Regions from separate parts of the Gordonia sp. QH-12 genome, predicted to be linked through region 2. Evidence: riboswitches for the same ligand, from Rfam matches in the RefSeq annotation. Region 2 holds a riboswitch; each other region holds the start of a gene.
The links. Region 2 has a riboswitch for cobalamin ahead of Y710_RS07740 (CbtB domain-containing protein). Riboswitches for the same ligand answer to the same signal wherever they lie in the genome.
Positions count from the first base shown of each region.

Region 1 (7,642 bases), on a different contig from region 2:
ATCAGGAGCACCATGCCGGAGAACGAGAGGGCGATGCCCAGCCAGTCCCAGACTCCCGGGTCGGCCGACCGCGACTCGGGGAGCAGGAAGACCCCGGCGACCACGGCCAGCGCCATCAGCGGAGCGTTGACCAGGAAAGCCGACTGCCAGGAGAAGTGCTCCACCAGGAAACCGCCGACCAGCGGGCCGATCGCCGCACCGAGACCGGCGACCGACGACCACACCGCGAGTGCGCGCGCCCGCCGGCGCGCGTCGGTGAACAGGACGCGGATCGTCGACAGTGTGGTCGGCATGATGAACGCGCCGCCGGTGCCGAGGAGGGCGCGGATGGCGATCACCGCGGTCGCCGACTCGGCGACCAGGACGAGCAGCGATGCGGCGCCGAAGACGGCGTACCCGGCCAACAGCATCCGCTTGCGTCCCCAGCGGTCGGCCAGCGATGCGGCCGGGACGAGCAGCCCGGCGAGCACCAGCGAGTAGACGTCGACGATCCACAGCAGCTGGGAGGCGGTGGGCTCCAAGTCGGCCGACATCGCGGGAAGAGCGATGTTCAGGATCGTCATATCCATCACGATCACGAGCAGGCTCGCACTCAACACAGCGGTCGCGAGCCAGGCGCGGACGGTGGAGTAGCCGGTGCTCCCCGTGGTGGGTGAGGCAGTCATCACGGTTGTCTTTTCTGCGCCATGAACGGCGCGACGAGAGTGTGCAGGAAGTCTTTGGAGACGACGGTGTTGTGCAATGCCGCGTGCATCACGACACCGTCGGAGACGATCGCGAGGGCGAGCGCGTTGTCGGGTCCGACGTAATCGCTCAAGATCTCGACGAGATTGGTCTGCCAGCGGAGCGACAGCGCGCGCAACTCGGGATCGAACAGGCCCGCCGATATCAGCGAGACGTCGGCCGCGACGGCGCGGCTGTCGGCGAGGTAGTCGTGAATCTGATCCACCAGCGCTTCCGCTGACCCGCCGGCCGCGACCAGGCTGCTCCGCACGGCGGCCAGGTCTTCGTCGACCTCCGCGGCGAGCCGCTCCAGGGCCTGGGTGCGCAGGTCGTCGATGGAGGTGAAGTACTGGGTCGTCGATCCCAACGGCACACCCGCACGCTCGGCGACGCGGCGGTGCGTCAGCGCGGCCGGTCCGAGTTCGATCACCAGATCCGCCGCCGCGGCGAGAATCGCCGCCCGCCGTGCCTCCGGGTCGTGCTTGGCCATGACTCCATCGCAATTCTGTACGAATGTACATGTACTTTTGTACAGGGTTGGCGGAGGTCTGTCGACCGAATATCGGAGGGCTCAGCCCCACGTCTCGCGGATGTGTGACGACAAGGCGTCGAGCGGTGCGGTGGAACGGGTGGCGCGAGAGGTGATGATGGCGCCTTCGAGGGCTGCCACCAGCATGTCGCCAGCCCGTCGGGCGGCGTCCGCGGCCAGTCCGTCGGCCTCGAAGGATGCGGCGATCTGGCCCGCCAGCGTTTGGAAAGCCGTGGCGGCGCGCTCGGCCGCACCCGGGTACTCCGCGGCGGAGGTGGAGGCGGCAACCAGGGGGCAGCCGAGGCGGTAGTCGTGGCGCACCAGGGTCTGCTTCCACTCGTCCACGATGACGATCAGACCCTCCACAGCGGTCCGGCCGTACAGTGCGGCCGCGAGGCGCGACGAGGCGTGCCTGCCCGCCTCGTCGGTGGCCTGCTCCAGCAGTTGCGCCTTGCCGCGGGGGAAGTGCTGGTACATCGAGCGCCGCGCCACGCCGCTGTGCTCCATGAGCTCCGACATTCCGAATCCGTCGGCTCCCTTGCTCCGGAGCAGCTGAGTCGCCGACAGGAGCAGTCGGTCGCGGACGGGGAGTGTTGCCATGCACTCAGGGTACGCGTGAGTAGAACGATCGTTCTGTTACCGTCGACGCATGACTCACGTTTTCGATGAGGCCATCGCCCTCACGCCCACGGCGTCGGACCATGTGGTCCGCGCGCAGACGCATCCCGCGTACAACAACATGGTCGGCCCGTTCGGCGGCATCACGGCCGCGACCGTCGTCAACGGCATCCAGCAGCGGCCCGACGTCCTCGGCGATCCGCTCGCGCTGACCATCAATTACGCGGCACCGATCGCCGAAGGACAGTGGGATCTCGACCTGCGGCCCGTCCGGACCAACCGCACCAATCAGCACTGGGTGGTGACGATCAGCCAATCCGGACAGGTGGCGGCCACCGGCACCGCGGTCTTCGGCGTCGCCCGTGACACCTGGTCCGACACCGAGCCGACGCCTCCGGCCGCACCGCCCGCCGAGGAGGTCGAGGTCAGCGAGTACGTGGACTTCATCGCCTGGGCCAAGAACTACGACAAGCGGTTCGTCGCGGGCGGCATGGACGGGAGGAACGACGCCGACTCGACGTCGACGCTGTGGCTGCGCGACCGGCCCGAGCGGCCGCTCGACTTCCCGGCGCTCACCGCGATGACCGACGTGTTCTACCCTCGTGTCTTTCTCCGGCACGGAACCTACATGCCGGCGGGCACCATCACCCTGACCACGTATTTCCACGCCACCGCGCAGGAACTCGAGGCGCATGGAACCGGACACGTCCTCGCGACGGCGCGCGCCGCCCGGTTCGGGCACGGTCATTTCGACCAGTACGGACAGCTCTGGTCGGGCGAGGTGCTCCTCGCGACCACGCACCAGCTCGTGTACTTCAAAGACCCCGCCTGATTCGAGGTCGCCCGAGTGTCCCGGCCGTGCCCGGATACACTCGGGCGATACGTCACGGTGCTCGGGAAGTCCGGTGAGAAGCCGGCGCGGTACTCGCCACTGTGAACAGGTCCGGAAGTCGCCGGGAGTGCAGGACTCCAGCCACTGGGTGCTCGTCATCTGGGAAGGTGTGACCGCCGGCAGTCCTGTGTAGCCAGGAGACCGGCCGCGGCGTACCCCGAAGTTCCACGAGTATCTGGAAAGGGGGTCGCATTGCGCACCCTGAAGAACGCGGTGATCCTGGCCGTCGCCGGCACCGTCCTCACCGTCTCTGCCTGTTCCGGCGACGATCCCGCATCCGGCGCCGACGGCTCGGCGATCAGCCTGCAGAACTGCGGCCGCACCGTCACCCTGAAGAAGCCGGCCGACGCGGCCATCACCGTCAACCAGGGGGCCACCGAGTCGGCCCTGGCCGTCGGCGCCGGCGGGCAGCTGGTCGGCACCGCCTACCTCGACAGCGCCATCGCCCCGCAATGGGCCGCAGCCTACGGCGAGATCCCGGTGCTGTCGGAGAAGTACCCCACCCGCGAAGCGGTCCTCGAGAAGCACCCCGACCTGATCGCCGCGTCGTACAGCAGCGCCTTCGACGACAAGGCGCTGGGAAGCCGGCAGTCGTTCGACGACCTCGGTGTGGCGACCTACGTGTCGCCCTTCGGCTGCGAGGACAAGTTGAAGCGTCCGGCCTCGTCCTGGGACGCGGTGGCCGGTGAGACCAGCGACTACGGCGTGCTCTTCGGACGGACGGCCGATGCCGACCGGGTGAACGCCGACATGCGCGCGAAGCTCGCCGACCTCACCGCGAAGTCGGCCGGACGGGGCAAGACGGTTCTGTGGTGGGATTCCTCGACTGACAAGCCCTTCGTCGGTGCCGGCGACGGCGGGCCGCAATTGGTCATCGACGCCGTCGGCGCGAAGAACGTCTTCGGAGATCTCTCCGGCAACTGGGCCGAGACCGGCTGGGAGGCGGTGCTCAAAGCCGATCCGGACGTGATCGTCCTGGTGGACGCCGACTGGGATCCGGCCGCCGCCAAGCGGAAGTATCTGGAGTCCGACCCGGCGCTCAAGGACCTGAAGGCCGTCGCGAAGGGATCGTTCGTGGTGATCCCGTTCGCTGAGAGCACCCCCGGTCCGCGGCTGATCGACGGCGCCGCCAAGCTGTCGGACGCGCTCGCGAAGTAGTCGGCGCGTGCGCGAACGGCTCCGCGGTACACCGGCCCTGGCGGGTTGGCTGGCCGGACTGACGATCCTGCTGCTGATCAGCATGGCGCTCGGAATCGTGGTCGGATCGGCCGATCTGCCGCTGGGCACAGTGGTGCGAGCGCTCGGCAGCAGCGTGGGCATCGGCACGTCCGATGTGCTCGACGAGAACATCGTCGTTCAGCTGCGGCTGCCGCGGGTGGTCGGAGCGGCACTCATCGGTGCGGGCCTGGCGGTCTGCGGCACCGTCCTGCAGTCGTTGACGGGCAACCAGCTGGCCGACCCGTACATCCTCGGGATGTCTGGCGGTGCGTCTCTCGGCGCCGTGGTGGTGTTGAGCACGGGAGTCGGCATGGGCAGCATGGCCGGTGGCTCAGTGGTCTCCGTCGCAGCGTTTCTGGGGGCGATGGGTGCGCTGCTGCTGGTGTTCGCGATCGCGGTCACGCGCGGGGGCGCGCTGCTTCCGGGCAGACTGATCCTGGCCGGCGTCGCCGTCGGGCAACTCGCCGCGGCGCTGAGTTCGGCGTTGATCTACTTCGGCCCGCACGGCACCGCCGACCGCGTCATGTTCTGGTCGATGGGGTCGGTGGCCGGCATCCGCTGGAACACCCTCGCGCTGACCGCGATCGTCACCGTGTGCACGATCGTCGCCGTGCTGGCCCACGCCCGAACGCTGGACGCCTTCGCCTTCGGTGAACGCGCCGCCGCGAGCCTGGGCACTCACGTGGCCCGCACTCGCTGGGTGCTCTACGCGCTGGTGTCGCTGTGCACCGCCGTCCTGGTGGCGCTGTCGGGGATCATCGGGTTCGTGGGGCTCGTGGTGCCGCACATGGTTCGCTTTCTCGTGGGCCCGCTGCACTATCGGGTCCTGCCGGTGGCGGTGGTGCTCGGGGCATTGGTGGTGGTCTGGGCCGACATCATCGCCCGCGGCGTGATGCCGTCGCGGGAACTGCCGCTCGGGCTCGTCACCTCGGTGATCGGCGTGCCCGCCTTCATCTACCTGCTCCGGCGACAGCGAGGCACCGAATGACCGGTACCGAGACCGGGATGCCCGGCATCGAGATGCGGGCGGTGAGCTTCGCCCGCGGCGAGCGGAGAATCCTCGACGACGTCACGGCCCGGGCGCCCGCCGGCCGATTCACCGGCGTGATCGGCCCGAACGGGTCCGGAAAGTCGACCCTGCTGTCGATGGTGATGCGTTGGCAGCGGCCCGACGCCGGACAGGTGCTGCTGGGCGGCACCGACGTCCGGGAGTTGGGCCGCCGCGAGTTCGCGCGCACCGTCGCCGAGCTGGAACAGCACTCGGCGACCGTCCTGGAACTGTCGGTGGAACAGATTGTGGAGCTCGGCACCATCCCGCACGCCGGCGGATGGGCCAGGCCGCTCGGAGACGCCGCGCACGAGGCGCATCAGGCCATCGGAACGCTCGGCATCGAGCATCTGCGGCACCGCACCTGGCAGACCCTGTCCGGCGGCGAACGGCAGAAGGTCCAGATGGCGCGGGCGCTGGCGCAGCGCCCGAAGGTCCTCGTCCTCGACGAGCCGACCAACCATCTCGATGTGGCGGCCGGGCTTCACCTGCTGCAGCTGGCCCGGGATCTCGGCCTCACCGTCCTCGCTGCCCTGCACGATCTGCAACTCGCCGCGATGTACTGCGACCACCTCGTCGTGCTCGACGAGGGCCGCGTCCGTGCGCAGGGCAGCGCCTCCGAGGTGCTGACGCCCGAGTTGCTGGCGGACGTCTACGGCCTCGACGCGCAGGTGCTTCGCCATCCGGTCACCGGCGGGCCACTGATCGTCATGTGCGGCGTGGTTTCGGCCACAGGAGGGGAGAAGTGATGATCGACGCCGACTGGGTGATCGTGACGGCGCCGACGGATCGCGGCGCGGATGTGCACGGCGAACTCGCCCGTGCGCTGGGAGAGCTCGCCGAACGCCATCCGGGCACGGTCTTCCGCTCCGCCGTCCTGGGCGGTGAGTCCGACACCGTCACCGAGGTGCTCGACGAGGCGGCCCGCGAGGGCGCCGACTCGGTGGTGGTGCTGAGCGGTCAGACGCTCGCCGACCGAAAGATGGACGCTTGGTTCCGCCGCGTGATCGGGCACTGGCTGCGGAACCGCCCGGCGGGCTCCGCGCCGGATATCAGAATCGGCGGATCGCTTTGCCAGACAACGGATTACGCGAATCTGATCGAGCGGGCTGCCGCCGACGGCGGGGCCCCGGCCCGCGATACCACCGCCCCGCTCGCGACGAAGGCCTGGGACGCGGTTCCCGGGTTCGCGCGACACGTGCTGGTCTGCCGCGGTCCCCGATGCTCGGCGCGAGGGGGCGCCGAGACGCAGTCGGAACTCTCCGCCGAACTCGACGCCCGGCGGCTCGGCGACGACGACGTCCTCATCACGCTCACCGGGTGCCTGTTCCCCTGCTCGCAGGCGCCGGTGGTCGCGGTCTACCCGGACGACGTCTGGTACGCCGGACTCACAGCGGCGCGAGTCGCCGATGTGGTGGAGCGGCACCTGGTGGGAGGTGAACCGATCCGGGAGTGGTTCGGAGACCGATCGGCGAGCCGGTGAACCGGACGCCCGAGCGGAGACGGCCGGGGACGGCCCGGATGTCCGGCAAGTACATTCAGTACTGAAACCACAGTCGAAGGGGACACATGGCGGGCAGGGCGATCCGGATGTCGGTGGCGATGCTGGCGGGTGGCGCAGTGCTCGCCTCGGTGGGATGCAGCACCGACGGCTCGTCCACCGCTGCCGAGCGCGAGGCCGCCGAGCTGCCGCTGACACAGGCCGAACTGCCCGCCGGTTTCCACACCGCCCGGCTCAGCAAGGACGCCCTCGCGCAGATGACGGAGCAACTCTCCGATTCCACCGCACACGTCGACATCGCACCCGCGCAGTGCGCGGCATCCGGAGCGATGGTCACCACGATCGACCCGAAGAGGGTCGGCGTGATGGCGGCGACCGATGGCGACGATGCGATCAGCGAGTCGGTGCAGCCCGTCGCCGAGATCGACGGCGGCGTCGACCTCGAGGCTGCGCGCAAGCAGGTCACCGGCGACTGCGGCGTCGTCCGGGTGCACGTGAAGGCCGGCCCGGTCAAAGGTTCGGAGATCACCGTCACGCACACCGTGATCGACGTACCGCGCGGGGCCGCCGACCAGGTCCTGGCGGTGGAGAGCCGGAGTAGGACGGTGAACGGTTCCAAATCCGGTGAGACGAGTCTGCTGGTAGGAAACGCCCTCGTCAACGGTTACGCGGTCACCGTACAGATGAGCGCCGTCGACCAGACCGCCGATCTGAATCGTGCAGTTTTCGAGGACGTCTTCGCCAGGGCGATCGCCAAGGCCGCGCGCTGACCGCCGCCTCGACGGGATGCCGGTGCCGCGCCCGGATTCCGCATCGGTCAGGATTGTCCCGTCTACTCAGTATCACCAGATAGGGATGAAGACCGACGTGATGACAATGAAGAGGATTGCCGGCGCCGCCGCTGCCGCGAGCGCGGCATTGCTGCTCGTGACCGGCTGCAGCTCGACCGAGGACGGCGCACCGGTGCCGGGTGCCGCATCGTCGGCCGCCGCACCGTCCGCCGATGCGGGCAAGGCGCCGACGCTGGTGATCGGCAAGGCCGAGTTTCCGGCCGGGTACCAGGTGACCCCGGTTCCGCGAGACCAGATCCAGAAGGTCGCCGATTCCGTCCTC
Region 1 is NZ_KQ969305.1:27,064-34,705, reverse strand. It holds gene Y710_RS16945 (MFS transporter) at 1-665, opposite strand, end outside; gene Y710_RS16940 (TetR/AcrR family transcriptional regulator) at 665-1,213, opposite strand; gene Y710_RS16935 (TetR/AcrR family transcriptional regulator) at 1,295-1,852, opposite strand; gene Y710_RS16930 (acyl-CoA thioesterase) at 1,902-2,702, shown strand; cobalamin riboswitch at 2,741-2,927, shown strand; gene Y710_RS16925 (ABC transporter substrate-binding protein) at 2,955-3,920, shown strand; gene Y710_RS16920 (FecCD family ABC transporter permease) at 3,928-4,968, shown strand; gene Y710_RS16915 (ABC transporter ATP-binding protein) at 4,965-5,777, shown strand; gene Y710_RS16910 ((2Fe-2S) ferredoxin domain-containing protein) at 5,777-6,511, shown strand; gene Y710_RS16905 (hypothetical protein) at 6,598-7,299, shown strand; gene Y710_RS16900 (hypothetical protein) at 7,406-7,642, shown strand, end outside.
Region 1: it holds a riboswitch for cobalamin, as region 2 does, so the genes downstream of both, Y710_RS16925 (ABC transporter substrate-binding protein) here and Y710_RS07740 (CbtB domain-containing protein) in region 2, are expected to answer to the same signal.

Region 2 (7,642 bases):
GGTCGCGAAGCCGGAGGCGACCAGTCGGTCACCCAGCGGTGTGCGGCGTACCGGCTCGCCGTCGACCTGATCGATGTGGATGCGCGGCACCGCCCCGGTGGTGACCGCGTGCGACAGCGCCGCCGCGGCCGCCTCGAGGATCTCGGTCTCGGCGGTGAAGGTGAGCACCGTCTTTCCGCCGCGCTCGATGAACACCGCGGCGCGTCCGCCCACCAGGATCACGACCGCTCCCGGCTTCCGGCCGGGCCGATGCCCCGATTCGACGGCTCGCTCGGGCCAGTCGAGGGCCGCACCGTACGGATTCGCCGGATCGGTGGCCGCGAGCACCACCGCCGCGCACCGTTCCTGGCGTGCGACGACAGCCGACTCGCGCAGGATGTCGACGGTGTGACCGGCGGCGAACTGCGCGCCTCCCAGCCCGTCGATGTAGTACCCGCGCCGCACCTGGCCGTTGTCCTCGAAGACGCCGAGCGCCTTGTAGATTCGCGCGAACCCGCCCTCGGTCGATTCGGCGGTCACGGCTCCCTTCGTCACCACGCCGTAGCGGTCGAGAAGCACCTCGCAGGTGGCAGCGGCAGCGGTGGTCGGATCGACGGCGATGCGACGGATCACCGACCACCGCCCCCCGACCGTGGGCGGCGTGGCTGCCGCACCCGCAGCACCCGCCAGATACTGCGACGACAGCCGCGCGGCGCGCAGACGCGGCGGCCGACCGCGAGTCCGGTGGGCGGAGGTGGCCGACGATCGTGCGCTGCGCGGCGGGTTCAGCGCGGCGCGGACCACCGAGAACGAGTCGTTCGTGATGAGCCCGGCCCAGACGAGATCCCACAGCAGGTCCGGCAGTTCACCGTCGGGGATCGCGTGCTCTGCGTTGTTCAGCGCGTCGGACAGCTCGCGGAAGCGCAGGGCCCCGCCCCGGTCGAGAGCGGTCCGGACCGCGTCCTGCGCGGGAGTCAGTTCGGTGTCCTCGGCGGGCCGGAGGGTGAGTGCGGCGGCGTCGGCCAGATGCAGGGCCACCCAGCCGTCGGCCCCGCCGATGCCCCCGTGTCCGGACCAGATCACCTCGCCGGAGGCGGTCAGCTCATCGAGCATCGACGGCCGGTAGTCCTCCACCCGGGCCGGCAGCACCAGCGTCTCCCACGCCGACGCCGGTATCGGCTGTCCGGCGAGTTGCTCGACGACGGCCGCGACGCCGGCGGCGCCGCGCAGCCGTGACTTCCCGGTGACGTGCTGCCAGCCGAGCAGGAATCGGTTGTACGCCTCGGCGCTGACCGGCTCCACTTCGGCGCGCCCGGCCGCCAGCGATCCGCGGCGGAGCTGGGTGAGGACGTCGGAATGGCACCACTGGCTCGGGGTGCGCCCGGTCTGCGGTTCGGGCGGGAGCGGAATGAACTCGCCCTCGATCACCGTTCGTCGCGCCGCGAGCTCTTCAAGGGTCCGGGTCACCACCGCGGGCGCCATGCCGAGAGCTTCCGCGACATCGGCGGTGGTGAACGGTCCGTGGGTGCGGGCGTAACGGTGCACCAGGTCGGCCAGGGGATCGGCGACAGGCTGGAGGTAGGCGGCGGGGACGCCCAGCGGGAGCGGTATGCCGAGGCCGTCGCGGAGGCGCGCTGCGTCGTCGACCGAGGCCAGAGCGGTCGCGCCGCGGAAGGGCACCTCGATCAGGCGGCCGTCGGCGACGAGTCGCTCGAGCACCTCGTCGAGCGGAACGGCGAGTGGGTCGTCGCCCCGGTAGCGTTCGGCGATCTGTCCGGGTGTGCACGGTCCCAGCCATCGCAGCAGGTCCACCACATCTTGATCGTCGCGCGCCCGCCGTTCCGGAGCCGTCCGCTGGAGCCGTGCGACGACCTCCGTGATCACTGCGGGATCGAGCAACTCACGCAGGTCGACGCGGCCGAGGAGCTGGGCGAGCAACGCGGTGTCGAGGGACAGCGCGGTCGCCCGGCGTTCGGCGAGCGGGGCGTCGTCGTCATAGATGAACGAGCCGACGTAGCCGAGCAGCATCGAGGCCGCGAAGGGCGACGGCGTGGACGTCTCGACCTCGGTGATCCGGATCTTGCGCTGCATGATGCGGGTGAGGACGTCCACCAGCGAGGGCAGGTCGTAGACGTCGGAGAGGCATTCGCGGACCGTCTCGAGAATGATCGGGAAATCGCTGAAGCGCGACGCCACCGCCAGCAGCTGGGCGCTGCGCTGCCGCTGCTGCCACAGCGGGGCACGCTTTCCGGGATCACGGCGCGGAAGCAGCAGCGCCCGCCCGGCGCACTCGCGGAACCGCGACGCGAACAGTGACGAATCGGCCAGCGCGCGTGTGACGTCCGCTTCGATGTGCTCGGGGTCGAGGAGGAAGACGTCGGCCCCCGGCGGATCGTCATCGGTGTCGGGGAGGCGCACGATGATGCCGTCGTCGGTGGCAGTGGTGGCCCCGTCGATGCCGAGACGTGCCGAGAGCTGCGCGGCCACGGCACCGGCCCACGGTGCGTGGACCCGCAGGCCGTAGGGGGAGTGCAGCACCAGCCGCCAGTCGCCGAGCTCGTCGCGGAAGCGTTCCAGTACGAGGGTGCGGTCGGTCGGGAGCACGCCGGTGGCATCGCGCTGCTGGGCGATCAGCGCGGACAGGTTGCGCTCTGCATTGGCACTGAGCCCGAGTTCGGCGGCGAGTGCGGCGAGCTTCTCCTCATGGCCCGCGATCCCGATGAACTCACCGATCGCCGCACCGAGCTCGGCCGGACGACCGACGGCGTCGCCGATCCAGAACGGCAGCCTCCCCGGCATGCCGAACGCGGGCGAGACCAGCACCCGATCGTGTGTGATCTCCTCGATTCGCCAGCTCGACGCGCCGAGGGCGAACACGTCGCCGACCCGTGACTCGTAGACCATCTCCTCGTCGAGCTCTCCGACCCGGCGGGGCTGGCCGCTTTCTGCGCGGTCGGTCCCGCCCACGAGGAAGACGCCGAACAGCCCGCGGTCGGGGATGGTCCCGCCGGAGGTGACCGCCAGACGCAGGGTGCCGCGCCGGGCGGTGAGCCGCCCGGCTGCGCGGTCGTAGTCCACCCTCGGGCGCAGTTCGGCGAATTCGTCGGACGGATACCGGCCGGATATCAGATCGAGGACGGCGTCGTACACGTCGCGGGTGAGGGTCCGATACGGCATCGCGCGCCGGACGGTCGCGTACCAGTCGTCGACGTCGAGATCGTCGACGGCGGTCGCCGCGATGGTCTGCTGGGCGAGGATGTCGAGCGGGTTGGCCGGTACCGAGAGCGCCTCGATGCGGCCGGCGAGCATTCGCTGCGCCACCACCGTGCAGTGGATCAGGTCGGTGCGGTGCTTCGGAAACAGCACGCCGCGACTCACCTCGCCGACCCGGTGTCCGGCGCGGCCGATGCGCTGCAGCCCGGCCGCGACGGACGGCGGGGCCTCCACCTGGATCACGAGGTCGACGGCACCCATGTCGATGCCGAGTTCCAGTGAGCTCGTTGCGACCACGCACCGGAGCCTGCCGGATTTCAGATCGTCCTCGATCTGTGCACGCTGCTCTTTGCTCACCGAGCCGTGGTGGGCGCGGGCGAGGACGGCGGGCGCGCCCGCCGTGTCTCCACTGGCCGAGACGTAGGCGGGCATCCCGCCGGGCACTGTCGGGTTCGGTCGGTCCGGGTCGAACTCGATGCCCGCGCGTTCGGCGGCGATCTCGTTCAGCCGGGCGGTCAGACGTTCGGCGAGACGACGAGAGTTCGCGAAGACGATCGTCGAGCGATTCTCCTCGATGCGGTCGACGATCGCCGACTCCACGTGGGGCCAGAGGGAACCGGCGGTCGGGGAGAAGGCGTCGTCGAGATCGTCCGTCCCGGTGTCCGGCGGCGGGATGGCGGTCATGTCCTCCACCGGCACGTCCACGGAGAGGTCGAAGGTCTTCGCCGCAGGCGGCTTCACGACGGTGCAGTCGCCCTCGCCCGCCAGGAACTCGCCGACGAGTTCCTCGGGCCGCACGGTCGCTGACAGCCCGATGCGCTGCGCGGGCCGCTCGAGCAGCGCATCGAGCCGTTCGAGCGAGAGCGCCAGGTGCGTGCCCCGCTTGGTCGCTGCGACGGCGTGCACCTCGTCGACGATCACCGTCGTCACCGTGGCGAGGGTCTCGCGCACCGAGGAGGTCAGCATCAGGTAGAGCGATTCGGGCGTGGTGATCAGGATGTCGGGCGGATGGGTCTGCAGCCGTCGGCGGTCGGCCGCCGAGGTGTCCCCGGACCGGACTCCGACCGTGATCGACGGTGCGTCGAGTCCCATGATCTGCGCCGCGTGCGCGATGCCCACCAGTGGTGCCGACAGGTTCCGCTCCACGTCGACGGCGAGTGCCTTGAGCGGTGAGATGTAGAGGATCCGGACACCCGGAGCGGTGCCCGCACTGCCGCCGGTCGCGGCGTCGATCCGCTCGCGGTACAGCGAGTCGATGGCCCACAGGAAGGCTGCGAGGGTCTTGCCCGACCCGGTCGGAGCCACGACGAGGGTGTTCTCGCCGCGGGCGATCGCCGTCCACGCACCGGATTGGGCTCGGGTCGGCGCGCCGAACGCGTCGCTGAACCACCGCTGCGTGGCCGGATGCATGCTCCGAAGGATCTGACTGCCCGATGCCACACTCCCATTCAAGCGCACACCTGTGACACTCAGCGGATTGCGGCCGGCGGTACACTCAGCGGGCCGATGCGGTTAACCCGGTGCGAATCCGGGGCGGTCGCGCCACTGTGAGCGGTCCGCCGACGACGCCGTCGGACTGCGAGCCAGACAGTCGCATCGGTGTGAACAATGCCGACCCCGGGCGCGTGATCCGGGAGAACAGGACGTCGACGATGACCGCATCCACCGCAACGCAGGGCGTACGTTCCCTCGCCGTGCCGAACCTCTCCGCCGCGAGCGCGGCCCTCTGGCTCACCGCCACCGTGGCACTCGCGGCGCTCGCCTACTACTTCCTGGGATACGACCAGGGCGCGGTGTCGGTGTTCGGCAGCGACACCCATGTCCACGAGTTCGTGCACGACGCACGGCACTTCCTCGGCTTCCCCTGCCACTGAGCCGGGGAGACAACAGAACAATGGAGCGCAGATTCACCGGCGCAGGCGTGCTCGCAGGCCTGATCGCCGGACTGGTGTCGTTCGTCTATGCGCGGATCTTCATCGAACCGCAGGTGCGGCTGGCCATCGACTACGAGGAGGAGCGGTCGCACGCCGAGTCGATGCTGTCCGGCGAGCATGCACACGAGCACGAGATCTACAGCCGAACCGTCCAGGAGAACATCGGTGCGGGAGTCGGCACGGTCGTCTTCGCCGTCGCGATGGGCGCCCTGTTCGCCGTCGCGTTCACAGTTCTGTGGGCCTACGTGGGACGTCGGTGGCCGGCCGCGGACCCTCGGGCGGTCGCAGCGGGGCTGGGTGCCGTGGCCTTCGTGGCCGTGATCGGCGTCCCCTACTTCGTCTACCCGCCCAACCCGCCCGCGGTCGGCGAGGAGGACACCATCGGAGCGCGGTCGGGCGCCTACCTGACGCTGACGCTGGTGTCGGTGGCGCTGATGGTCGTCGCGGTGATCCTCGGCTGCCGGCTCGCGGACCGGATCGGCGGACTGTGGTCGGGTGTCACCTCCGCGGTGGTGTACCTGGTCGGTGTGACCATCACGGCCGCGCTTCTTCCCGAGTTCAAGGAGATCCCCGGTCCGGTGATGGACGGCGACCGGATCGTCGGCGCCGGATTCCCCGGACAGGTGGTGGCCGACTTCCGGGTGTACGCGATCGCGAACCAGGTACTTCTGTGGACGGTCCTGACCGTGGCGTTCGTCGCGCTGCTCGGCGTGATGATGCGCCGGTCCAAGACTTCCGACCGCACGCTCGCGGAGGTCGGCGCCTGACGTCGGTGCATCTGGTGGTCGCCGCGCGGACCGCACCCAACAGAGCGGTCCGGTTCGGCGGCGAGCACGACGATCTCGACTCGCGTGGCCGCCGGGATGCGGCGGCGCTCGCATCGCGGCTGCCCCGGGCCGGACGGGTGATCGCCGGACCCGAGAGATCGGTGACGCAGACCGCACGCCTGGCGTGCGGTCTGTTCGGCGTCGACCCGCGACTGGCGTCGCTCGACGTCGGCCGCTGGCGGTCGACCGCGCCGGAGTCGGTCGACCCGGCGCAGTTGGGCGCCTGGTTCGGCGATCCCCTGTGGTCGGGCCACGGCGGTGAGTCGGTCGGCGCGTTCGTGGGTCGGATTCGCGGCGTTCTCGCCGCGCTCGCCGCGGGTGGGCCGGCGACGCTCGTGGTCGCGGGCCCGGTCGCACAGGCCGTGCTCTGCGAGGACGCCGCGAGCTTCTTTGCGGCCGACGTGTGCCCGGGCGGGCTGTACACGGTCACGCTCTGACGTCGCGGAGCAGGTGCGACGTCGATGTCAGAGGGCCGTGCGACCATCGGCCGCATGGACGAGAGTTGGAGCGGCGACGGCGCGGACGCGCACCTGGTGATTCCGGCGGACTGCATCGCCTGGTGCCGGAACCAGCCCTACGCCGAGACGGTTCTCGAGGATGTCGTCGAAGTGGATCTCGACTGGTGGAACGAGCGCCTGGCTCAGTGCGAGATCCCGGCGCAGGTCAGCGGGCGCGATGCGGACGGAACGCAGGTGTGGAAGGGCACCGCGTACCTGCGTCGGGGCGATCTCGAGCCGGGTGTGCACGGAATGGGCCTCGGTGACGAACCGGAACTCGATCGCCTGTACATGTGTGCCGCCTGGCTGGCCGAGCACCCGCTGCGCGGCGGTGTCCGCCGATTCGTCGACGTCCGGTCCGGGCGGGATGCGGGCACGCCGTTCGCCGCGGTCGAGCGTGCGCTCGTCGCCTGCCGGCGCGCTCCGGCACTGATCGACGCCGCGGCGTATCGGGACTGGTCGGGATGGCCGGTCGCTCCTGGTGTGGGCCACGTCCTGATGTCCCTGTACTGCTGGGCGATCCACTCCGGGGCACCCGACCGTCCGCAACTGCTGGATGCTGCCAGCGCCGGCAGTCTCACGTGGAACGGCTGGCTTGTCGCGTCGTCGGTGTCGCACTACTCCGTCCGCAGATACGTGCGGTACAACTCCCTGCTTCACCGCTGGGCCGCGCAGGCGGGCGTGGCGCCGGAACTGGTCGAGATGTGGCTCAATCGGCAGTGGCACAGTCGCCTGGCCGAGGCCGCCGTACGGGACGGATCGGCGCTGTGACGAGCCGGTCGACTGAGGGCGTCGACCTACCGGGTCGGTGACACGATGCGCTACCGTCAGACCTAAGTGAAACGTGTTCCAGTTTGGAGGCTTGATGTTCGAGTGGTCTGAGGAAGATGTGATGGTCCGCGACGCTGTGCGCGGCTTCATCGACAAGGAGGTCCGGCCCAATCTGGAGGGTCTGGAGTCGGGGTCGCTCCCGCCGTACGACATCCTCCGCAAGATGCTGGCGACCTTCGGGATGGACTCGATGAACGCCGAGAGCCTGGAGAAGGAGCTCGCAGCCGAGGAGGCGGGCGAGCCGCGATCCTCGGGCGGCGGATCGAACAGTCTCGCCAACTCGATGTTCCTGATCCTCAACATGGAGATGGCGGGGGTCAGCCTGGGCCTCATCGCGTCGATGGGCGTCTCACTGGGCCTG
Region 2 is NZ_KQ969288.1:2,427-10,068, reverse strand. It holds gene Y710_RS07745 (ATP-dependent helicase) at 1-4,602, opposite strand, end outside; cobalamin riboswitch at 4,656-4,803, shown strand; gene Y710_RS07740 (CbtB domain-containing protein) at 4,845-5,066, shown strand; gene Y710_RS07735 (CbtA family protein) at 5,087-5,893, shown strand; gene Y710_RS07730 (histidine phosphatase family protein) at 5,899-6,390, shown strand; gene Y710_RS07725 (8-oxoguanine DNA glycosylase OGG fold protein) at 6,415-7,221, shown strand; gene Y710_RS07720 (acyl-CoA dehydrogenase family protein) at 7,316-7,642, shown strand, end outside.

Region 3 (7,642 bases), on a different contig from region 2:
CGAGAAGGACCCGTCATGGAAGCTGTCGAGATCAACGCCGGTGCGTGGTATCTGCGCGCCCTGCGGCACGACGAGCGGTTGTCCGATGTGCCCGCGCTCGAGCTCCTCGGCGTCGGCGATCCAGTCGAGTACATCCGAGCCGCCGACGCCGCGTGGGCCGACGAGTCGCGTCTCACGTGGGCGGTGTGCGTTCCCACCACCGGAGAACTCGCGGCGCTGATCGGCGTCGACGCCGCGGGGTCGGTGGCCGGCCTCGCCCGCGACGGCTACGACGCCGCGCTCGCGGCCGCGGTCGATCCCGCCACCCGTTGCGCGAGCGCACTGCTCGACGTCGAAGCGGCGGCTCTGCGCTCCGGACTGCCGGGCCGCTGACCCGGACGCCGCGCATCCAGGTCGCCGCGCATTCAGGCAGGCGCTCAGAGGGGCGAGTCGGCGGGGTTCCCGAGATCGGTGCAGTCGACCAGCACCATGTCGTCGCGGTGCGCGACGAGATACCGCACGGCAGGCAGTCCCGCCCCCAGCTCCGCGATGGCCTCGCGAACGCGTTCGGCTCCCAGGTAGAAGGGTTGGGCGGGACGGCCGCCGAACGCCGCGCGGCACAGACTCGTCGGGCAGTCGGCGGCGGCCTCGATGACGCGTGCGACTGCGATCGAACCGGCATCCGGGCTGTCGAGGGTCTGGATCACCGCCCCCGCCAGACTCGGATGCTGATCGACGAACTTCAGCGCCGCACTCGAGCAGGCGTCGAGACTGTCGTACCACTCGGGGAGATAGAGCGTCGTCGACGAGGTGTCGGGCGCCGGAACCACGCGGGCGCCGAGCGCCACATAGATGTCCTTGCAGCCGCCGGCGCCCAGACTTGACACGCAGGCCATCAGTCGCTGTTCTGTCGGAACATCGCCGTCACCTGCGGGATTCCGCTCGTCTCCACGGGCTACGAGGATGATCCCAGCGACCGGATGAGCCGGTCCGCCGGAGTTAAAATCACCGCCGGATCCCATGCTGCCCAATGGTACCCGGTCCTTTACCATCGATAACTGCAACTGGTTCGCCCGGCCGGGATCACTATGGAGCCCCTGCTTCCCGCCGGGCGTCGACGCGAGTTCGCTGCCGACGGCAGCGACCGCCCGCGAAGAGGGAATCCGGTGAGACTCCGGAGCTGACCCGCAGCGGTATGTCGGAACGACCGCCGTCACACGCACTGGGACCGCCCCGCCCGAGCCACGGCTCACCGGCGGCGGCGCCTGGGAAGCGACGGCCAGTAGAAGCGGGCTCCATTCCTGGCCCGCGCGCCGACGAGCCCGAAGACCTGCCGGATGTATCGAGCGCATCCGCGCCCGATGGCTGTCCGCCTCGAGGAAACGGGCGACTGACGAACTGCGGTTCGCAGCGCCCGGTATGGCGACGGCTCGAACTACTCATGCAGGAGAAGAACACGTCATGTCCGATGACACGACTATCACCACCGACACCAGAACCACCGACTCGGCGGGCTTCACGGCCACCGTCCCCGGCGTCGCCCGGATCGGCGCCAACCGGGAGCTCAAGCGCGCGGTCGAAGCCTATTGGGCGGGCCGGATCGACGCCGCCGCGCTCACCCGGGTCGCAACGGGCATCCGCCGCGACAGCTGGAGCAGACTGATCGACGCCGGTTTCGACTCGGTGCCCGTCAACACGTTCTCGTACTACGACCAGGTGCTCGACACCGCTGTGATGCTCGGCGCGCTGCCACCGCGAGTGGCGGCGATCGACGATCCGCTGGACCGCTACTTCGCCGCCGCCCGCGGCACCGCCGGCGGCCCGGGCCCCGACATCGCACCGCTGGAGATGACCAAGTGGTTCGACACCAACTACCACTACCTGGTTCCGGAGATCGGTCCGGACACCGAGTTCATCCTCGACCCGGGCGCAGTCCTCGATGAGATCGCTCAGGCGCAGGCTCAGGGCGTGCCCGCCCGTCCCGTGGTGATCGGACCGATCACCTTCCTCGCGCTCGCCAAGGCGGTCGACGGCGGCCCGGCACCGCTGACCCGCATCGACGATCTCCTGCCGCTCTACACCGAGCTCCTCGGCCGCCTGGCCCAGACCGGTGTCGACTGGGTCCAGATCGACGAACCCACGCTGGTGACCGATCAGGCCGACGGTCTCACCGACCTCGCCGAACGCGTCTACGGTGTGCTGTCGGCTGTCCGGACGCGCCCGCGGATCCTGGTGCAGACGTACTTCGGCGATGCGGGCGACCGTCTCGCGGCGCTGGCGCGGACCGCGGTGGAGGGCGTCGGAGTGGACCTGGTGACCGGCTCTCCGGACACCGTCCGCACGGCCGATCTGACCGGAAAACTGGTAGTCGCCGGCGTGGTGGACGGCCGCAACGTCTGGCGCACCGACCTCGACGCGGCGCTGGCCGCACTCGAGTCGCTGCGCGCGCACGCCGGTGCCCTCGCGGTCTCGACCTCGTGTTCCACACTGCACGTCCCGTACACCGTGCGCGGCGAGTTCGAACTCGACCCGGTGCTGCACGGATGGCTGGCCTTCGCCGAAGAGAAGTTCGGCGAGGTGGCCGCGCTCGCTCGGGCCCTGGCGCACGGCCGGGACGACCAGGCGTGCCGGTTCGAGGCGGCGCGCGCGGCACTGGCGTCCCGGGCAGCGGACCCGCGCGTACACGTCGCCGCGGTCCGCGAACGCCTCGCCGGGCTCACTCCGGCCGACTGGACCCGCTCGCCCGCGCCCGACCGCCGTGAGGCGCAGGACGCCGCGCTCGGCCTGCCCGTCCTGCCGACCACGACCATCGGCTCGTACCCGCAGACGGTCGAGATCCGCAAGGCGCGCCTCGCGCTGCGGAACGGAACCATCGACTCGGCGGCCTACCGGTCCCGGATGGAGCAGGAGATCGCCGCGGTGATCGCCCTGCAGGAGCAGGTGGGTCTGGACGTCCTCGTCCACGGGGAACCCGAGCGTAACGACATGGTCCAGTACTTCGCCGAACAACTCGACGGCTTCTTCGCGACGGCCGCCGGCTGGGTCCAATCGTACGGGTCACGCTGCGTCCGGCCGCCGATCCTCTTCGGCGACGTCCGGCGGTCGTCGCCGATGACGGTCGGCTGGATCACCTACGCGCAGTCCCTGACCGAGAAGCCGGTCAAGGGCATGCTCACCGGCCCGGTGACGATCCTCGCGTGGTCGTTCGTCCGCGACGACCAGCCGCTCGCCGAGACCGCGCGTCAGGTGGCTCTCGCGATCCGGGACGAGACCACCGATCTCGAGCGCGCGGGGGTACCGATCATCCAGGTCGACGAACCGGCACTGCGCGAACTGCTGCCGCTGCGGACCGCCGACCGCGCGGCGTACCTCGACTGGGCGGTGACCGCCTTCCGTATCGCCACCGGCGGGGTCGGCGACGCCACCGCGATCCACACGCATCTGTGCTACTCGGAGTTCGGCGAGGTGATCGGTGCGATCGCCGCGCTCGACGCGGACGTCACCTCCATCGAGGCGGCGCGCTCCCATATGGAGGTCCTCGACGACCTCGACGCGGCCGGCTTCGCCGCCCAGGTGGGTCCGGGCGTCTACGACATCCATTCGCCGCGCGTGCCGGCCGCCGATGAGATGGCCGCGTCGCTGCGTGAAGCGCTCGACGCGGTGCGCGCCGACCGGCTGTGGGTCAATCCCGACTGCGGGCTCAAGACCCGCCGCACCGACGAGGTCACCGCCGCGCTGCGGAACATGGTCGACGCCGCCCGCCGGGTCCGCGAGGAGATCGCCGCCGATCGGGCCACGGTGCCCGCCACCTGATCGCGACCGGATCCATCGGACACCGCTCACCGGTGGCCGATGGGTCCGGTGGGCCCGTCCTGCCTCCGGTACCGCCGCGTCCGAACTACAGTGGAAGCCGCCCGATTCCCCGACCGGCGGTGCCCGCGACAAGAGGTGGAGACGATGCTCAGATGGTTGGCTGTTGCCGCGACGTGGGTTCTCGCCGCGGTGTCCTCGACGCTCGTCCTGGTCTCCCCGTGGTGGCTATTCGTCACCGGCGTCCTCGCCTTCATCGCCCTGGTCGGCACGTACGACCTGGTGCAGGCCCGCCACAGCATTCTGCGGAACTATCCGGTGCTCGGGCATTTCCGCTTCCTCATGGAGAGCATCCGGCCGGAGATCCAGCAGTACTTCATCGAACGCGACACCGACGGGACCCCGTTCGACCGGGAGACGCGCACCACGATCTACGAACGCGCCAAGGACGTCAAGGACGTCGACCCGTTCGGCACCCAGCGCGATCCGACGGTGATCGGATACGAGTACGTGCGGCACTCGATCGTCGCGCACTCCGCCACCGACGAGACCCCCACCGTGCGGATCGGCGGGCCGGCGTGCACTCAGCCGTACGACATGGCGATGTACAACGTGTCCGCGATGAGCTTCGGCGCGCTGTCGGCGAATGCGATCCTGGCACTCAACGGCGGTGCCGCCAAAGGCGGCTTCGCACACGACACCGGTGAGGGTGGGCTCAGCTCCTACCATCTGCGGCCCGGGGGCGATCTGATCTGGGAGATCGGCACGGGTTATTTCGGCTGCCGCACCCCCGACGGGCACTTCGACCCCGAGCAGTTCCGTGCCAAGGCATCGAACCCGCAGGTCAAGTGCATTTCGATCAAGCTGTCCCAGGGGGCCAAACCCGGTCTCGGCGGAGTGATGCCCGGCCCCAAGGTGACGGCCGAGATCGCGCAGATTCGGGGTGTCCCCGCCGGGCGGTCCGTCGTCTCACCGCCCTCGCACAACGCTTTCCACACCCCCGTCGGGCTGTGCGAGTTCATCGGCCGTCTGCGCGACCTGTCGGGCGGCAAGCCGGTCGGCTTCAAACTGTGCGTCGGTTCGCGCAGTGAGCTCCTCGGCATCTGCAAGGCCATCCGCCAGACCGGGATCGCACCCGATTTCATCATCGTCGACGGGGCCGAGGGCGGCACCGGGGCCGCGCCGGTGGAATTCGAGGACAACGTCGGGACCCCGCTGACCGAAGGCCTGATGACGGTACACAACGCACTGGTCGGCACCGGTCTGCGCGACCAGATCCGGATCGGCGCGTCGGGCAAGATCACCAACGGCATCGACATCGTCAAGCGCGTAATCCAGGGCGCCGATTTCACCCTCGCGGCGAGGGCGATGATGATGGCCGTCGGATGCATTCAGGCGCAGCAGTGCCACACCAACAAGTGCCCGGTCGGCGTCGCCACCCAGGATCCGAAGCGAGCCCGCGCACTCGACGTGCCCGACAAGACCGAACGGGTCTACAACCTGCAGCGCCACGTCGTCGACAACGCCAAGCAGTTCGTCGCGTCGATGGGGCTGACGAGCTTCGACGATCTCCACCCGTCGATGCTGATGCGGACGGTGGGGCCGAACAGATCGAAGTCGTACGCGGAGATCTACGAGTGGCTCGCGCCGGGCGAACTGCTGACCCGCCCGCCGGAGTCGTGGCGCGAGGACTGGGAGTACGCGAGTGCGGAGTCCTTCGTCCTCACGAGTGCACACGAACCCGATCCGTCACACCGGCCGCCGAGCCACGGCAGCACCCAGCATCCGCTCGCGGTGTAGCCCCGCTCGCGGCGTTCTCAGCGCCAGGCGAACACCGGCTGTTCGAGATCGTGAACGCGGGTGTCCCGGCCGGCCAGTACCACCTCGGCGAACTGATACACGACCGCGGCCGTCGGCGCGTGGATCCGGGCGCCCGCGATGTTCAGCGCGACCAGGGTGCGCGGCGACTCCGGTATCCGGCTGAACACCGCCGGCCTGCGCAATTCGTCGAAGGACACGAAGAAGAGCTCGTCCACCTCGGCCGGACTCGGATGGACGGGCGGGTCGTCGTCCACCCAGCACACCACCGGTGTCATCAGATAGCCCGACCGCGTCTCGTAGTCGTCGAGAAGGCCGAGCACCGTCTCCTCACCGAGCTCGATCCCGATCTCCTCGTGCAGTTCGCGCAACGCGGCCCGGGTCGGCGTCTCGCCGGGATCGAGGCGTCCGCCCGGGAGCGCGAACTGATTGGAGTGGTTGCGCAGGGACGACGGCCGCCGGGCGATCCAGATCCCGTACTCCCCGCCGTGACGGACGACGGTGATGGCGACCGCCGAGTGCCGGAGCCTGCCCGCCGGGTCGTCGATGGTCCGGCGGGCCCAGCTCCCGATCCGCTCCCGTGCCAGTTGCCGCGTGATCTCCATGCCGTCATCTCTACCCGGTGCGGCGTCCCGAGGGCGGCTAACCGATCACCACGAGCAGGTCGCCGGGCGCCACCTCGGCGACCGCGTCGACGGCGACCCGCTCGACCACCCCACCGACGGGCGCGGTGATGGAGGCCTCCAACTTCATCGCCTCGATCGTCGCCACGGTCGATCCCGCGGTGACGCTGTCGCCCTCGGCCACGGTGACGGTGACGACGCCGGCGAAAGGCGCTCCGATCTGGCGCGGATCACTGCGGTCGGCGCGTTCGGCGACAGCTGCCGACGGCTCCACCGACCGGTCCTGGGCCGGCACCGGCCGCAGTGTCCCGTTCACCGTGAACAACACGGTGCGGCGGCCGAGGTCGTCGGGTTCGCCGACCGCTTCGAGACCGACGAGCATCTCGGTGCCGGGACCCAGTCGGACGCGATGCTCCTCGCCGGGCCGCAGACCGTAGAAGAACTCCGTCGCCGACAGCCGCGAGGTGTCGCCGAACGTCGCCCGATGGTCGCCGAACTCGGCCGCCGGACCGGGGAACAGCAGCCGGTCCAGAACCCGCCGCCTGCGCGGCCCGGATCGGGTGAGCGCCTCGCGATCGTCGGCCGCGAGGGCGGCGGTCGGCGGCGTGTGGGTCCGGCCCGCGAGGGCCTGCGTGCGCAACGGTTCCGGCCAACCGCCGGCGGGCTCTCCGAGATCGCCGGCGAGGAAGCCGATCACCGAGTCGGGGACATCGTGCGATGCGGGGTCGGCGGCGAACTCGGCAGCGGTGATCTGCTGCGCCACCAGCGACAGGGCGAGATCGCCGACCACCTTCGACGACGGCGTCACCTTGATCGGCCGCCGCAACAGTGCGTCGGCGTCGGCGTAGGCCCGTTCCACCTCCTCGAAGCGGTGGCCGACGCCGAGGGAGATGGCCTGCTGCCGCAGATTCGACAGCTGTCCCCCGGGGATCTCGTGTTCGTAGACGCGTCCGGTCGCGGCTCCCACCCCGGACTCGAACGGCGCGTACACGCGGCGCACCGCCTCCCAGTAGGGCTCCAGGGAGCACACGCTGCGAAGATCCAGCCCGGTGTCGTGTTCGCCGTTCTCCAGCGCCGCCACCACCGCCGAGAGCGATGGCTGACTGGTGGTGCCCGACAGCGGAGCGCTGGCGGCGTCGACCGCGTCTGCTCCCGCGGCGATCGCCGCGAGATAGGTGGCGACCTGACCGCCCGCGGTGTCGTGGGTGTGGACGTGGATCGGGATGTCGAACTCCCGGCGCAACGCGCCGACCAGGGCGGTCGCGGCACGCGGACGAAGCAGACCGGCCATGTCCTTGATCGCGAGCACGTGGGCGCCGGCGTCGACCACCTGCTCGGCCAGACGCACGTAGTAGTCGAGGGTGTACAGATCTTCACGCGGATCCGACAGGTCGCCGCTGTAGCTCAACGCC
Region 3 is NZ_KQ969293.1:20,781-28,422, reverse strand. It holds gene Y710_RS11790 (hypothetical protein) at 16-372, shown strand; gene Y710_RS11785 (hypothetical protein) at 417-1,001, opposite strand; cobalamin riboswitch at 1,098-1,332, shown strand; gene metE (5-methyltetrahydropteroyltriglutamate--homocysteine S-methyltransferase) at 1,441-3,792, shown strand; gene Y710_RS11775 (FMN-binding glutamate synthase family protein) at 3,937-5,589, shown strand; gene Y710_RS11770 (NUDIX hydrolase) at 5,607-6,212, opposite strand; gene Y710_RS11765 (pyruvate carboxylase) at 6,250-7,642, opposite strand, start outside.
Region 3: it holds a riboswitch for cobalamin, as region 2 does, so the genes downstream of both, metE (5-methyltetrahydropteroyltriglutamate--homocysteine S-methyltransferase) here and Y710_RS07740 (CbtB domain-containing protein) in region 2, are expected to answer to the same signal.